Regions from separate parts of the Pseudomonas sp. VD-NE ins genome, predicted to be linked through region 1. Evidence: predicted binding sites of a transcription regulator. Region 1 holds the regulator's gene; the other holds the start of a gene.
What was found. Region 1 encodes sigma-54, which starts transcription at its own class of promoters, with help from an activator protein. Its sites were predicted from a motif close to ANTGGCATNNANNTTGCTNT; they were not measured.
Positions count from the first base shown of each region.

Region 2: a site for sigma-54 is predicted at 2,402-2,421, ahead of glnK (P-II family nitrogen regulator). Genes of this name have one in related genera too.

Region 1 covers NZ_CP134772.1:1,039,211-1,047,499, forward strand. Annotated here, with positions in the region: gene RMV17_RS04355 (ZIP family metal transporter) at 1-320, shown strand, start outside; gene RMV17_RS04360 (HPr family phosphocarrier protein) at 412-687, opposite strand; gene rapZ (RNase adapter RapZ) at 703-1,560, opposite strand; gene ptsN (PTS IIA-like nitrogen regulatory protein PtsN) at 1,563-2,027, opposite strand; gene hpf (ribosome hibernation-promoting factor, HPF/YfiA family) at 2,039-2,347, opposite strand; gene RMV17_RS04380 (RNA polymerase factor sigma-54) at 2,421-3,914, opposite strand; gene lptB (LPS export ABC transporter ATP-binding protein) at 4,102-4,827, opposite strand; gene lptA (lipopolysaccharide transport periplasmic protein LptA) at 4,827-5,372, opposite strand; gene lptC (LPS export ABC transporter periplasmic protein LptC) at 5,359-5,931, opposite strand; gene RMV17_RS04400 (KdsC family phosphatase) at 5,940-6,464, opposite strand; gene RMV17_RS04405 (KpsF/GutQ family sugar-phosphate isomerase) at 6,464-7,438, opposite strand; gene RMV17_RS04410 (ATP-binding cassette domain-containing protein) at 7,714-8,289, shown strand, end outside.
Region 2 covers NZ_CP134772.1:6,392,987-6,401,275, forward strand. Annotated here, with positions in the region: gene RMV17_RS28665 (secondary thiamine-phosphate synthase enzyme YjbQ) at 1-269, opposite strand, end outside; gene RMV17_RS28670 (ammonium transporter) at 486-1,823, opposite strand; gene glnK (P-II family nitrogen regulator) at 1,862-2,200, opposite strand; gene RMV17_RS28680 (accessory factor UbiK family protein) at 2,614-2,874, shown strand; gene RMV17_RS28685 (Bro-N domain-containing protein) at 3,239-3,751, shown strand; gene RMV17_RS28690 (N-acetyltransferase) at 3,948-4,493, shown strand; gene RMV17_RS28695 (YifB family Mg chelatase-like AAA ATPase) at 5,086-6,579, shown strand; gene RMV17_RS28700 (gamma-glutamyl-gamma-aminobutyrate hydrolase family protein) at 6,609-7,229, shown strand; gene RMV17_RS28705 (phosphocholine cytidylyltransferase family protein) at 7,237-7,950, shown strand; gene RMV17_RS28710 (methyl-accepting chemotaxis protein) at 7,963-8,289, opposite strand, start outside.

The DNA.
Region 1 (8,289 bases):
TCGCTTTGCAGGATGTACCGGAAGGTCTGGTGATTGCGCTGGTATTGGCCGGGGCAGGGATGTCACGGGTCAAGGCATTCCTGATCGGTGCGGTGTCAGGCCTGGTCGAGCCGGTGTTTGCGTTGCTGTGTGCGTGGCTGGTCGGTCTGGCGCAGGTATTGTTGCCATTAGGTCTGGCACTGGCGGCGGGGGCGATGTTGCTGGTGGTGACTCACGAGGTCATCCCGGAATCACGGCGCCATGGTCATGACAAACTGGCCAGTCTTGGCCTGTTGATCGGGTTTTGTCTGATGATGGTGATGGATACCGCATTAGGTTGAAGATCAAAAGATCGCAGCCTTCGGCAGCTCCTACATTGGAATGCGTTCACTGTAGGAGCTGCCGCAGGCTGCGATCTTTTGATGTTGGCTGTCAGCCACCTTCGTCGAAATAGTTGTTGATCAACGCCACCAGCGCATCCAGCGCTTCCTGTTCCTGATGCCCTTCAGTACTCAGATAGATTTTGGTGCCCTTGCCAGCCGCCAGCATCATCATTGCCATGATGCTTTTGCCATCAACCGTGGTCTCCGGTGTGCGGCCCACTCTGATCGAGCAATCCGGATACTGCCCGGCCACCCCGACAAACTTGGCCGATGCGCGGGCATGCAGGCCCAGCTTGTTGATGATTTCGATTTCCAGAGCAGGCATCGCGGTGTGAATCCTTTAAGTGAGGTCGCGGTGGCGAACCTGGACGTTCTTCAGGGTTTTCTGCAGGGCCTGACCCAGACGTTCGGTCAGGTAGACGGAGCGGTGATGCCCGCCGGTGCAGCCAATGGCAATGGTGACGTAGGCGCGGTTGCTCGCAGCGAAGCGCGGCAGCCACTTGTGCAGGTAGGCGAAAATGTCCTGGAACATTTCTTCGACCTCCGGCTGCGCCGCCAGGTATTCAGCCACCGGCGCATCGAGACCCGATTGCGCGCGCAGTTCCGGCTTCCAGTACGGATTGGGCAGGCAGCGCACATCGAACACCAGATCCGCATCCACCGGCATCCCGCGCTTGAAGCCGAAGGACTCGACCAGAAATGCGGTCCCCGGCTCCGGCTGGTTCAGCAGGCGCAGCTTGATCGAGTCGCGCAGCTGATACAGGTTCAGATTGGTGGTGTTGATCTTCAGGTCCGCGAGATCGGCAATCGGGCCGAGCAGGGCGGTTTCATCCTGGATCGCCTCGGCCAGCGAGCGGTTGGCATTGCTCAGCGGATGGCGACGGCGGGTTTCGGAAAAACGCTTGAGCAGGGTTTCTTCGTCGGCATCCAGATACAGTACGTCGCACTGGATGTGCTTGCTGCGGACATCTTCAAGCAGTTCGGGAAAGCGCGTCAGGTGGCTCGGCAGGTTGCGCGCATCGATCGATACGGCCACCAGCGGCTGCGCCAGTTCAGTGTGAATCAGCGCACGTTCGGCCAGTTCCGGCAGCAAGCCTGCCGGCAGGTTGTCGATGCAGTAGTAACCGTTGTCCTCAAGGACATCCAGTGCGGTACTTTTACCCGAGCCGGAACGGCCACTGACAATGATCAAGCGCATGATTAGTGCCCGTTCTGCTCGTCCAGGACAACCTGATACAAGGCTTCGTTGCTCGCAGCGCTGCGCAGTTTATCGCGCACGTCCTTGCGATCGAGCATGCTGGCGATCTGACGCAGCAACTCCAGGTGCGCATCGGTGGCGGCTTCCGGGACCAGCAAAACGAACAGCAGGTCAACCGGAGCGCCATCAATGGCGTCGAAATCGATTGGCGTATCAAGGTGCATCAAGGCACTGATAGGCGACTGGCACCCCTTGAGACGGCAGTGAGGAATGGCGATGCCGTTGCCAAAACCGGTGGAACCGAGTTTTTCACGGGCAATCAACGCCTCGAAGACATCTTGCATCTCCAGAGCCGGCACTTCGCGGGCGATCAGGTTGGCAATTTGTTCGAGGGCTTTCTTTTTACTGCCGCCCGGCACGTTCACGAGGGAACGGCCGGGGGTCAGGATACTTTCAAGTCGGATCATGGGGTGGGGGGTTATCGACCGGTAGCGCCCTGGAGCAGGCTCTGGGTCTTTTCCTTATGCTTTTTGAGTTGTTTATCCAGCTTGTCGGTCAAGGCGTCGATCGCCGCGTACATATCGGTATGTTCCGCGTTGGCGACCACTTCGCTGCCGGGTATATGCAAGGTGGCTTCGATTTTCTGCTTCAGCTTTTCGACGCACATCGTGACTTGCACGTTGGTGATCTTGTCGAAATGGCGCTCTAATCGTTGAAGTTTCTCATTGATGTAGTCGCGCAGAGGTTCGGTCACTTCCAGTTGGTGTCCACTGATGTTGACTTGCATACAGCTTCTCCTTCGTTGCCAGTGCATAAAGCGGCAGGCTGGATAGCCTGCCACTGGAACGCTGTAACGTGGCTTACATCAACCGCTTGCGTTCGCTCGAAGGCGCGATCCCTAAGGATTCGCGGTACTTGGCGACGGTGCGGCGAGCCACCTGAATGCCTTGTGCCTCCAGTAAACCAGCGATCTTGCTGTCACTCAACGGCTTTTTCTGATTTTCCGCGGCAACCAGTTTTTTGATGATCGCGCGGATCGCCGTAGACGAGCATTCGCCGCCTTCGGAGGTGCTGACGTGGCTGGAGAAAAAGTATTTCAGTTCATAAATACCGCGTGGGGTATGCATGAACTTTTGCGTGGTCACCCGGGAAATTGTTGATTCGTGCATGCCGACCGCCTCAGCGATGTCGTGCAGGACCAACGGCTTCATGGCTTCGTCGCCGTACTCCAGAAAACCGCGCTGATGCTCGACGATCTGGGTGGCTACTTTCATCAATGTTTCGTTGCGGCTCTGCAGGCTCTTGATGAACCAGCGGGCTTCCTGCAACTGATTGCGCATGAAGGTGTTGTCGGCGCTGGTGTCGGCGCGACGGACGAAACCGGCGTACTGCGCGTTGACCCGTAGGCGTGGCACCGACTCCTGATTGAGTTCGACCAGCCAGCGCTCGTTGTCCTTGCGCACGATAACGTCGGGGACAACGTACTCGGCTTCGGTGGATTCGATTTGCGAACCCGGACGTGGATTAAGGCTCTGCACCAACTCGATGACCTGGCGCAACTCGTCTTCCTTGAGCTTCATGCGTCGCATCAGCTGGCTGTAGTCGCGGCCGCCCAGCAGGTCGATGTAATCGCTGACCAGACGCTTGGCTTCAGCCAGCCAAGGCGTCTTGGCTGGTAGCTGGCGTAATTGCAGCAGCAGGCATTCGCCGAGATTGCGCGCGCCGATGCCGGCCGGTTCGAACTGCTGAATGCGGTGCAGGACGGCTTCGATTTCGTCCAGCTCAATGTCCAGCTCAGGATCGAACGCCTCGAGGATCTCTTCGAGGGTTTCGTCCAGGTAGCCCTGATTGTTGATGCAGTCGATCAGGGTCACGGCGATCAGGCGATCGGTGTCGGACATCGGTGCGAGGTTCAATTGCCACAGCAGATGGCTTTGCAGGCTTTCGCCAGCGGAGGTGCGGGTGGTGAAGTCCCACTCATCGTCATCGCTGCTCGGCAGGCTGCTGGCGCTGGTCTGGTAGACGTCTTCCCAGGCCGTGTCGACCGGAAGCTCATTGGGGATGCGCTCGTTCCATTCGCCGTCCTCGAGGTTGTCCACCGTCGGGGCGGTCTCCTGGTAGGAAGGTTCCTGGATCTCGGTGTTGGGCTTCTGTTCGGCGTTGTCGGCCAGGGGATCGGAATTGTCGAAGTCGTCGCCTTCTTCCTGGCGTTCGAGCATCGGATTGGATTCCAGAGCCTCCTGGATTTCCTGTTGCAGATCCAGGGTCGACAATTGGAGCAGGCGGATGGCCTGTTGCAGCTGCGGTGTCATCGTCAGCTGCTGGCCCATTCTCAAGACTAGCGATGGTTTCATGGCAGGGGCTTAACACCTTATTCGCCGGCGCTATGCGCCATCCACTACAGGGCGCCGAAGCGCCAAACTTAAGCAAATTATATGCCTGAAACTGAAGTGTTTGCCTAGAGCGCTGTAACAATTAAAGCGTATTAAATCCTGCTTGAATCGATACAGCGCCCCGGCGGCGCACCGGGTACTGTTGCGCTTACAGGCGGAACTCGTGGCCCAGATACACTTCCTTGACCAGATCGTTGGCCAGGATGGTTTCTGCATCGCCTTCGGCAATCAACTGACCGTCGTTGACGATGTAAGCGGTTTCGCAGATATCCAGCGTCTCACGGACGTTGTGGTCGGTGATCAATACACCGATGCCCTTGGCCTTGAGGTGGTGGATGATCTGCTTGATGTCGCCAACCGAAATCGGGTCGACACCGGCGAACGGTTCGTCGAGCAGGATGAATTTCGGTGCAGTCGCCAGAGCGCGGGCGATTTCCACCCGGCGGCGTTCGCCACCGGACAGGCTCATGCCGAGGTTGTCGCGAATGTGGCTGATGTGGAATTCCTGCAGCAGGCTTTCCAGCTCCTTGCGACGGCCGGCCTTGTCGAGCTCCTGGCGGGTCTCGAGGATGGCCATGATGTTATCGGCCACCGACAGTTTGCGGAAGATCGACGCTTCTTGCGGCAGATAGCCGATACCGGCCTTGGCGCGACCGTGCATCGGCTGGTGGCTGACGTCCAGATCGTCGATCAGCACACGGCCCTGATCGGCCTGTACCAGGCCGACGATCATGTAGAAGCACGTGGTCTTGCCGGCGCCGTTTGGCCCGAGCAGGCCGACGATCTGGCCGCTGTCGATCGATAGGCTGACGTCACGCACGACCTGGCGGCTTTTATAGGCCTTGGCCAGGTGCTGAGCTTTCAGAGTTGCCATTACTGGGTTTTCTCGTCGGTTTTCTTCTTCGGCTGGATCACCATATCGATGCGCGGACGCGCTTCGGTGACCTTGCTGCCGGTAGCGCGACCGGCGCTGGCCAGTTTCTTCACGGTGTCATAGACGATTTTCTCGCCTTGAGTCGTGTTGTTGTCCTTGTCGACAACCTTGGCCTTGTCGATCAGCACAACGCGGTTCTGCGCGGCGTGGTACTGGATCGTCACGCCCCAGCCCTGTACAGGCTTGGTGTCGCCAGCGGTCTGCAGTTGTTCGAAGTAGGCAAGGTTGCCCACCGAAGTCACCACGTCAATATCGCCGGCCGGGGTGCGGGTGATGGTCACGGTATTGCCGGTCACCTTCATCGAGCCCTGAGTGATGATCACGTCACCCTTATAGGTGGCGATGCCGTTCTTGTCATCCAGCTGGGCGTCGTCGGCCTGAATGCGGATAGGTTGCTGCTGATCGTTCGGCAGAGCCCAGGCGCTCACGCTTCCCAGTGCTGCGCCCAGACTGAGCAAAATAGGGAGGGTTTTAACGAGCCTCATACTGTCCTCTTACGTTCGATAGCAGGTGTATCCTGCTTTCCTTCAGGTACGCTTTCATTCCAACGCCAGTCGATACACCGCCAGCGCCGTCGATTCTAACGGGTTGCTCGGTCTGCGCATATTGCTCCTGCGGGAACACGGTCATGCGCGTGGAGGTCACCAACAGATCGCGGTTCTGCTCATCGGTGCGCTTGATGCGTACCGAATCGATCAATTCGACTTGTGTGCCACCCGAATTCACTTCGCCACGCTCACTGGTCACGTGCCATGGAAACTCCGTTCCGCGGTACATGTTCAGGTCGGGCTTGGTGACCAGAGTGATATCGGTTGCCTTGACGTGCTCGGCCTTGTCGGAAGTCATTTCGTACTGCACTTTGCCGTCCGGCAAATATTGCAGGGTATGCGTGTTGGTTGCATACCAGTCGATAGGCGTTTCGACCGAGCTCACCGGTGGCTTGTCGAGGAAGCGTTCCGGGCTGATGTTCCAGTAGCCCACCGCGGCGAATATCGCCGCGATGCAGCCGAACAGCAGGAAGTTGCGAAATTTTTTGCTGAACATGGTTTGGCTCACAGGTACGCGGCGTTGGCCGCATCGAGGCGGCCCTGGGCGCGCAGGATCAATTCGCAGAATTCGCGGGCGGCACCTTCGCCACCACGGGCTCGGGTTACACCATGGGCGTGTTCGCGGACGAAATCGGCTGCGTTGGCAACCGCCATTCCCAGGCCTACACGGCGGATCACCGGCAGGTCGGGCAGGTCGTCACCGAGATAGGCGACCTCTTCGTAGCTTAGGCCCAGTTGCTCAAGAAGACCGTCGAGAACAACCAATTTGTCTTCACGACCCTGAAACAGGTGGGGAATCCCCAGGTTTTTCGCTCGGCGCTCGACCACTGGGGTCTTGCGGCCGCTGATGATAGCGGTCTGCACGCCGGCGTTCATCAGCATTTTGATGCCTTGGCCGTCGAGGGTATTGAAAGTCTTGAATTCGCTGCCGTCTTCAAGGAAATACAGGCGCCCGTCGGTGAGGACGCCATCGACGTCGAAAACCGCCAGTTTGATCGCTTTGCCGCGTTGCAGCAGATCGTTACTCATTACATGACTCCTGCGCGCAGCAGATCGGAGAGGTTGAAGGCGCCGACCGGGCGATCTTCTTCGTCCACAACAACCAGTGCGTTGATTCGGTGATCTTCCATGATTTTCAGGGCTTCGGCGGCCAGCATCTCTGGCCGTGCAGTCTTGCCGTGGGCCGTCATTACCTGGTCGATGGTGGCGCTGCGAATGTCAATGCTGCGATCCAGCGTGCGGCGCAAGTCGCCGTCAGTGAAGATCCCGGCCAGTTTACCGTCAGTTTCAAGAATGACGGTCATGCCCAGACCTTTGCGGGTCATTTCCATCAGTGCGTCCTTGAGCAGCGTGCCGCGTTGTACTTGCGGCAATTCCTGCCCGGCGTGCATGACGTTTTCCACTTTCAGCAACAGGCGACGACCGAGCGCGCCGCCCGGGTGGGAGAAGGCGAAGTCTTCGGCGGTGAAACCGCGTGCTTCCAGCAGCGCGACGGCCAACGCATCGCCCATGACCAATGCCGCTGTCGTCGACGAGGTCGGCGCCAGATTCAGCGGACAGGCTTCATGCTCGACGTGAACGTTGAGATTGACCTCGGCGGCCTTGGCCAGCGGCGATTGCGGGTTGCCGGTGACGCTGATCAGCTGGATGCCCAGACGTTTGATCAGCGGCAGCAGGGTGACGATTTCGTTGGTCGAGCCGGAGTTCGACAGGGCCAGGATCACGTCATCGCGGGTGATCATGCCCATGTCGCCATGGCTGGCCTCGGCCGGGTGCACGAAAAATGCCGGGGTGCCGGTGCTGGCCAGGGTCGCGGCAATCTTGTTGCCGATGTGCCCGGATTTTCCCATGCCGACCACGACTACACGTCCTTTACTGGCCAGAATCATCTCGCAAGCGCGTACGAAATCGGCGTCGATATGGGGCAACAAGCCTTGTACGGCCTCCACTTCGAGTTGGATGGTGCGTTGTGCCGATTGAATCAGGTCGCTGGATTGGCTCATGTCAGAAATCGTATAGCCCGATGAAAAGGCGGCGATTATAGCGGTTATGTTGCAAAGCCTCACGCAAGTTCGTCGTGCTTTGTCATTACTCGTTACCAAAACCCGGTAAAAGAGCCCGCGCACCTGTCATATCGCCGAACTCAGGCTGGTACAAGCCTTGGGCGCGTAGCCTTTGCAGTGATATAGTTCGCCGCCAGTTCGGCCTGCCCGGGATGTACGTACTTTTTAAGTAAAGACAGGCGTCCGAGTGAGAGGCTGCATCGCAAGGAGTTTAGATGAGTGCCGATAACGCCTACGCGGTCGAGCTGAAGGGAGTCTCCTTCAAGCGCGGTGCGCGCAGCATTTTCAATAACGTCGATATTCGCATCCCGCGCGGCAAGGTCACCGGCATCATGGGGCCTTCCGGGTGTGGCAAGACCACGCTGCTGCGATTGATGGGCGCACAATTGCGTCCTGCCAGCGGCGAAGTCTGGGTCAACGGCCAGAACCTGCCTGCGCTTTCGCGCAGCGATCTGTTCGATGCGCGAAAGCACATGGGTGTGCTGTTTCAAAGCGGCGCGCTGTTCACCGATCTCGATGTGTTCGAGAACGTGGCTTTCCCCCTGCGTGTTCATACCGATTTGCCGGAAGAAATGATCCGCGACATCGTCCTGCTCAAATTGCAGGCGGTCGGTCTGCGCGGTGCCATCGAGTTGATGCCGGATGAGCTGTCCGGTGGCATGAAGCGCCGCGTCGCACTGGCGCGGGCGATTGCGCTCGATCCGCAGATTCTCATGTACGACGAACCGTTCGTCGGCCAGGACCCGATCGCCATGGGCGTGCTGGTGCGACTGATCCGCCTGCTCAACGAT
Region 2 (8,289 bases), 1.3 Mb from region 1:
GCCGGGAGGTCGTCCAGGCCTTCGTCGTTATGCTCATAGCCGTCTGTTCCTTGTGGGATCAGACGATTGAAAAATCGTTCGAAGTCGCGACGTACCGCCGGATCGGCGTTCTCGTTGATGGTCAACGACGCCGAGGTATGCTGCAGCCACAAATGCAACAGACCGACCCGGCACGCCCTGAGTTCAGGCAGCCCTTTGATCAACTCGTCCGTTACCAGATGAAAGCCCCGGGGCCGTGCCCGCAGGGTTATCAGAGTCTGTTGCCACATACAGTTCTCCGCACGTTCGGGGCGCATTCTAGCGCGCTCTGGGAAAAAACAAAGGCCCTAATATTCCTGCAATCATGTAAGCCATTGGCCGCAGAAAAACGCCCGTCGTAAACACGACCAAAGCCGTACGAAAAATCCTTTCAGCCTGTCGCTTAATGACAAATCCCGGACAAAAAAATGCCCGGCGAACCGGGCAATTTTTTTTAGTGCGCGTACTTACAGGTTGTAGCCGCGTTCGTTGTGTTGTGCCAGATCGAGGCCAACCGACTCTTCTTCCTCGGTCACACGCAGACCCATCACGGCGTCCAGGACCTTAAGGATGATGAAGGTGACGATCGCGGTGTAGATCACCGTGAAGCCCACGCCTTTGACCTGAATCCAGACTTGCGCACCGATATCGGTGACGGTGCCGAAGCCACCCAGAGCCGGAGCAGCGAACACACCGGTGAGGATCGCGCCGAGAATACCGCCGATACCGTGTACGCCGAAGGCATCCAGGGAATCGTCATAACCGAGTTTGCGTTTCAGGGTGGTGGCGCAGAAGAAGCACACCACGCCTGCAGCCAGACCGATCACCAGTGCGCCCATCGGGCCTACGGTGCCAGCAGCCGGAGTGATCGCTACCAGGCCGGCAACCACACCCGAGGCGATACCCAGTGCACTTGGCTTGCCGTGGGTGACCCACTCGGCAAACATCCAGCCCAGTGCGGCGGCAGCGGTAGCGATCTGAGTGACCAGCATCGCCATGCCGGCGGTACCGTTGGCCGCCGCAGCGGAACCGGCGTTGAAGCCGAACCAGCCGACCCACAGCATCGCCGCGCCCATCAGGGTGTAACCCAGATTGTGCGGGGCCATCGGCGTGGTCGGGAAGCCTTTGCGCTTGCCCAATACCAGGCAGGCAATCAGACCGGCGACACCGGCGTTGATGTGCACCACGGTGCCGCCGGCGAAGTCGAGCACGCCCCAGTCCCACATCAGGCCGCCGTTGCCGGACCAGACCATGTGCGCGATCGGTGCATAAACCAAGGTGAACCAGATGCCCATGAAGATCAGCATCGCGGAGAACTTCATCCGCTCAGCGAAGGCACCGACGATCAGCGCCGGAGTGATGATCGCAAAGGTCATCTGGAAGGTAATGAACACCGCCTCAGGGAACAAAGCCGCTGGGCCGGTCAGGCTCGAAGGCGTGACACCGGCGAGGAACGCCTTGCCCATGCCGCCGAAGAACGAGTTGAAGTTGACGACGCCCTGCTCCATGCCGGTGGTGTCGAACGCAATGCTGTAGCCATAAATGACCCACAGGATGCTGATCAGACCGGTAATGGCGAAGCACTGCATCATCACGGAAAGAATGTTTTTCGAGCGAACCATGCCGCCGTAGAACAGCGCCAGGCCGGGGATGGTCATGAACAGCACAAGTGCCGTTGAGGTGAGCATCCAGGCAGTGTCGCCGGAGTTGAGGACTGGGGCCGCCACTTCGTCTGCCGCCATAGCAAGGCCGGGCATTACGATAGACAACAGGGCTCCTAGCCCTGCGAATTTACGCAGAGTCATATTGTTTTCTCCTGGGGCGTTGGGGTTTGTGGCGGCGTTTAAATCGCGTCGGTATCGGTTTCGCCGGTACGGATACGAATCGCCTGTTCCAGATTGACCACGAAGATCTTGCCGTCACCGATCTTGCCGGTGTTGGCCGCTTTGGTTATCGCCTCGATAACCCGATCCAGATCCTTGTCGTCGATGGCCACGTCGATTTTCACCTTGGGCAGAAAATCAACCACATATTCCGCGCCGCGATACAGCTCGGTGTGACCCTTCTGCCGGCCGAAGCCTTTGACTTCAGTAACGGTAATGCCCTGCACGCCGATTTCGGACAGCGACTCGCGCACGTCGTCCAACTTGAACGGCTTGATGATGGCAGTGACTAGCTTCATGAAACTCTCTCCCGAATTGGTGGACTTGCCCCAGGAAAACAAACCCGACTCAAGTCTAAGCGCAGTGCCTGGCTTTGTAACGCATCGTCGGCCTTACCTGCCCGACTGACGCCAGCTAACCGCTGCTGACGAAACTCCCCGCTCCGTCTGCCGCACTGCATTCGTCACAGCGACTGCATCAGTGCATGGGTCGAAGGTGACTAAGCAGAAACCTTGCCATCTCGCCAAAATCCCCTGATTTCAATCCCTTGGCCGCTGTCGCAAGCCGTCCCGCACAAAACGCTAACCGGATACGCACAACAACGGTGCGTCGCCGTCCGTCCGCCTGCGCGAAAAGCGTGCATCCCTGACCACGAGATTGACTATAGACACTGCGTGATACACTGCCGGCCATTGTTTCCAGGACATCCACCATGCTCGCGCCCAAAGACTTCCTCGACGCCCTGAGCGGCACCGCCTCCCGCCTCTTCAGCGGCGACACCCCGCTGCCGAAAGCCGAATTCGAAAGCCAGTTCAAGATGCTGCTGCAAAGTGCCTTCAGCAAACTCGATCTGGTCAGCCGTGAAGAATTTGATAGTCAGATGGTCGTTCTGGCCCGCACCCGCGCCCGCCTCGAAAGCCTCGAAGCCAAAGTCGCCGAGATGGAAGCCAAGCTGACACCTCCCGCTGAATAATCCGCGCCCCCTGTAGGAGCTGCCGAAGGCTGCGATCTTTTGATCTCCAGCCCTTCAATCTTCTCGGCAACGTCCTACAACCTGCACCACCGCCGTCCGATTGCGCCGAAAAGCCCAGGTTTCTAAGCTCACCCGATGCTGAATGTTCAGCACCGGGTTTGGCGACCTGGATCGAATTTGACGCAATGCAACTAAACTCACAGAGAGGTTTTTTCTCTCAACGAGTTATGGCGGCTTTGCGTGGGAGACCTCAGGGTCTGCCGGTTTCGAATTCACCGGTTCGCCAACCCGCGCATAGCTGCCACCCTATTCGTTTGGCGACGAACAGAAGCAGTTTTCTTCACTTGAATTCGAGAACTGAACCATGGACGAAAACTACCTGACACCTAATATCTTCACCCGCCACAAACTCCCCCTCCACGCCCTCCTCATCCAGAACCAACCCTGGTTCTGCGCCCGAGACCTGAGCCGCCTGCTGCACATCTACCTCAACGAACGCATGCTGCGAAAACTCGACCCCGACCAATACCAGACCCGCAAAACCCTGATCCACAACCAGATCGAAAACACCCTGCTGATCAGCGAATCCGGCATCTACGCCCTCCTGGTCTACCACTACTGCCCCGAATACCGAGCCCTGCGCGAATGGCTCACCCACCAAGTCATCCCCACCCTGCGCGACGCCCAACATCCCAGCACAAGCGAACGTCCACACCTGAGCCTGCTCAGTTGGCCGGACATGACGTTGAGTTTGTTGCACTGGAATAACCAGCCGTGGATACGGTTGCAAGATGTGCCACACATGGTGACGGAGCGAGAACAGGCAAACCGCACGGTTGTGAACTCATGGTGGAGAAAGGCTCTGCAATTGATCTGAATTTTTGCGCTGCAACCTCACCAAAGGTCATTTCAGCGATACCACTGAAATGACCTTTTTTGTGTCTTCGTTATCTCCACCCCTCCTACTCCGAAATCCTCCACTCACAGAAGTAACGTCCTACAAAACGCGTCCGCCACGTCTGATTTCGCTGCCCCCTCTCTGCTGGCTATCTTCTGCGACCAGATCCAAACAGATGAAAACAATGAGAAGAAAAGGCAAAGCAACGGATCTTCGTAACCAGACATTCAGATCAAACTCGCGAAAGATCGCCTACAAATTCTTTCTCAAGAACATTGCCCCGAGAATCCCAAATATTGATGCAGCAGCGGTCAAGTTTGAGCCAATTACCCCAGCAGCGATAAAGCAATACTTTCTCTGGGAGGGGCCAACAGTTTTCCCTTGGGATGACGTTGCAGACTGGAAAAGTAAAGATGCGAAAGGTCTGGATTTGGCGATATGGTACAAACAGACTCTTTGCGGCATGTGCTATGCGACCCCGCGCGCAAGCTCTATCTGCTTAAAGATTGTTCTGTTGGAAGGGCATCCGGATAGGGCGCACCCGCTTCGCGGCAGGATCGCGCCGATTGCTCTGCTTGTCGCAGATCACTATGCGCGAGCGCTAGGATGCAAAGAAATCGAGATTCAGGATCCTGATCCGAATGTTGTTTTTTACTACCGGAAACTGGGGTTCGAATTCGACCACACCAACCGGCTTGTCATTTCTGTGAACGGTCAATAACATCGAAATCAACAACCCAATCGCACGAGGTGCGTATGAGCCCAAAAAAGCGAAAGGCAAAGCTTCTTCAGATTGTTGAACTACATCTCGAAGCACTCCGGTTGGCTGGGGATATGTCAGCCAACCAACGGCGATTTATTGAAGTTGCTGTTACGTGTGGGCCAGAGCTTGAGCCAAGCGGCCCGCTGGCCGGTAAAAGATCCTGAGTCAAAAATAAAAAGGCGTCCATAGGACGCCTTTTTTGTGTTTGGAGGAGTAGTCGCAGCGATTCTTTAGCTCCTGGCTTTGCAACCATGGGTTCAGAATCCGACGAGCCGGCCCGTCGTCACTTCAGAGAAACCAGCTTTCTCTGCTGCCAAAAATGCGGGGGAGCTTTTACTGGTGCCCAGTCCCGACGAATGCGCAGTTGCAGTCCTCAAGCGGGAGGATCCGTCAATGCCGGGCGAGAGTCAACGCTCCAATTCAGGCAAGCAGTGACTGCCCATCGGGTCTTGATACGTCTTGTAAACCTCTATTTCAGCACTGAAACCCGGCTCAACTACCCTTAAAAAACCCGCAGGAAGCGGCCCCCGATTCAGCTCAAGGAACGACCATGTCTCTCTCCATCGTCCACAGTCGCGCCCAGATTGGCGTGGAAGCCCCCGCTGTCACCGTCGAAGTCCATCTGGCCAACGGCCTGCCGTCGCTGACCATGGTCGGTCTGCCCGAGGCGGCGGTGAAGGAGAGCAAGGATCGGGTGCGTAGCGCGATCATCAATTCCGGGCTGCAGTTTCCGGCGCGGCGGATCACGTTGAATCTGGCGCCGGCGGATTTGCCCAAGGATGGCGGACGGTTTGATCTGGCGATTGCCCTGGGGATTTTGTCGGCGAGTGTGCAGGTGCCGTGTCTGACGCTGGATGAGGTGGAATGTCTGGGTGAGTTGGCGTTGTCCGGCGCGGTGCGGCCGGTGCGTGGGGTGTTGCCCGCAGCACTGGCGGCACGCAAGGCCGGGCGGGCGCTGGTGGTGCCGCGAGCGAATGCCGAGGAGGCCTGTCTGGCGTCCGGGTTGAAGGTGTTTGCGGTGGATCATCTGCTGGAGGCGGTGGCGCATTTCAACGGGCATACGCCGGTGGAGCCTTACGTGTCGGACGGTTTGATCCATGCCGCCAGACCCTATCCAGACCTGAACGAAGTGCAGGGGCAAATGGCAGCCAAACGGGCGCTGCTGATTGCCGCAGCGGGTGCGCATAACCTGCTGTTCAGCGGTCCCCCGGGGACGGGCAAGACGCTGTTGGCCAGTCGATTGCCGGGACTGCTCCCGCCGCTGTCCGAATGCGAAGCCCTTGAGGTTGCGGCGATTCAATCCGTCGCCAGTGGCGTGCCGCTGACCCACTGGCCGCAGCGTCCATTCCGCCAGCCGCACCATTCCGCATCCGGCCCGGCACTGGTCGGGGGCAGCTCAAAACCGCAACCCGGCGAGATCACCCTCGCGCACCACGGCGTGCTGTTCCTCGATGAACTGCCGGAATTTGATCGCAAGGTGCTGGAAGTTTTACGTGAGCCTTTGGAGTCGGGGTTCATCGTGATCGCCCGGGCCAAGGATCGCGTGCGTTTCCCCGCGCGCTTTCAGTTGGTGGCGGCGATGAACCCTTGCCCCTGTGGATATCTTGGTGAACCCAGCGGCAAGTGTTCGTGCACGCCGGACATGGTTCAGCGCTATCGCAACAAGTTGTCGGGTCCCCTGTTGGACCGGATCGACTTACACCTGACGGTTGCGCGGGAGGCGACAGCGCTGAACCCTGCGGTAAAGCCAGGAGAAGACAGCGCCAGTGCGGCCGCGTTGGTAGCCGAAGCCCGCGAACGCCAACAGAAACGCCAGGGTTGTGCCAATGCGTTTCTTGATCTGCCAGGCCTGCGTCGCCACTGCAGGTTATCCACAGCCGATGAGACCTGGCTGGAATCAGCCTGTGAACGGCTGACCCTGTCACTGCGCTCGGCGCACCGGTTGCTCAAGGTCGCCAGGACGTTGGCCGATCTGAGCCAGGAAAAAGACATCACGCGCGAACACCTGGCGGAGGCATTGCAATATCGGCCGGCAACACAGTGAACATCGGCGCGCCGAGTGGAGTTGATGTCATGAAAGTGGTCGCGATCAGCCAGCGTGTCGATACCCACCCTGAGCGCGGCGAAAGCCGTGATGCGCTGGATCAGCGCCTGATCGCGTTTGTGCTGGCGGCAGGCTTTATCCCCGTGCCGGTCCCCAACCGTTGGCAAACCCCTGACGACCTCGATCGTTGGCTGGCAGCGGTAAACCCACAAGCCATCGTGCTGTCGGGCGGCAACGACATCGGTCAGTGCCCGGCTCGCGACTTCACCGAAAACAGGCTGCTGGACCACGCCCATGCACGCCATCTGTCATTGTTGGGAATTTGCCGGGGCATGCAGATGCTTGCGCACTGGTCGGGTGTCTCGCTGAAACCGGTCACCGGCCATGTACGCACCCGGCATCAGCTATCCGGGCAGATCGTCGCCGAGGTCAACAGCTATCACACCTTCGCCCTCGCCGATTGCCCGCTCGGGTTCGAGGTGCTGGCGCGCAGCGAGGACGGCGAAATCGAAGCGATCCGCCACCTGCAACGACCGTGGCAGGGCTGGATGTGGCACCCGGAGCGCGAGAACGATTTCGCGTCGCACGACCTTCAGCGTCTGCAGCAACTGTTTGGCGAAACCGATTCCACTGAAGAATTCACGGGATAGCCCTGTAGTGAAAGCCATTATTCTGGCTGCCGGACGTGGCAGCCGCATGAAAAGCCTCACCGATGAACGCCCAAAATGTCTGGTCGAGTTGCGCGGTAAACCGCTGCTGGAATGGCAGCTGGAGTCATTGCGGGCAGCGGGTATCAGCGACATCGCGGTGGTGACGGGTTACAAGCGCGAGCTGCTGGCAGAGCGTGGCCTGAGCGCGTTTCACAACCCGCACTGGGCCGAGACCAACATGGTTTCGTCACTGGCCTGCGCCGAGTCCTGGCTTCAGGGCGAGCCGTGCATCGTCAGTTATTCGGATATTTTCTACAGCCCTGTGGCCGTACAGTCGTTGATCAACAGCGACGCAACGCTGGCCGTAACCTACGCCCCCAACTGGTTGCAGCTGTGGACCGAGCGTTTCGGCGATCCGCTGCTGGATGCCGAAACCTTTCGCCTGACCGCCGCGCACACGCTGGCCGAAATCGGCAACAAGCCGCAATCGGTGGACGATGTTCAGGGACAGTACATGGGGCTTTTGCGCTTCACGCCCGAAGGCTGGGCGGAAGTCCTGCGGCTGCGTGCAGAACTGTCGCCGCAGCAACGCGACAGCATGCACATGACCAACACCCTGCAACGCGTTATCGATGCCGGTCGTGTGCCGATTGCAGCTGTCGCCTACACCGGCGAATGGGGAGAGGTCGACTCCAGTGAAGACCTCTCGGTGTATCAATAAGGCACCGGCGCCTTAACGGAACCGGTCAACCTCCTGACGCAGTTCGGCCGCCAGACCTTCCAGTTCCTTGGCGGTCACGGCCAGGTTGGACACCACTTCGCGCTGCTCACTGTTGGCCATCGCAATGCTTTGCAGGTTACTGCTCAAAAGAGTCGCGGTGCTGCTCTGCTCCTGCGTCGCGGTGGTAATCGCGGCAAACTGCTGCCCCGCCGAACGGCTCTGCTCATCAATGCGCGCCAGCGCCGAGGCGACGTTGGCGTTACGCGACAAACCTTCCTGCATCAGCACATTGCCCTGTTCCATGGTGCTGATCGCATTGCCGGTTTCCTGCTGGATGCT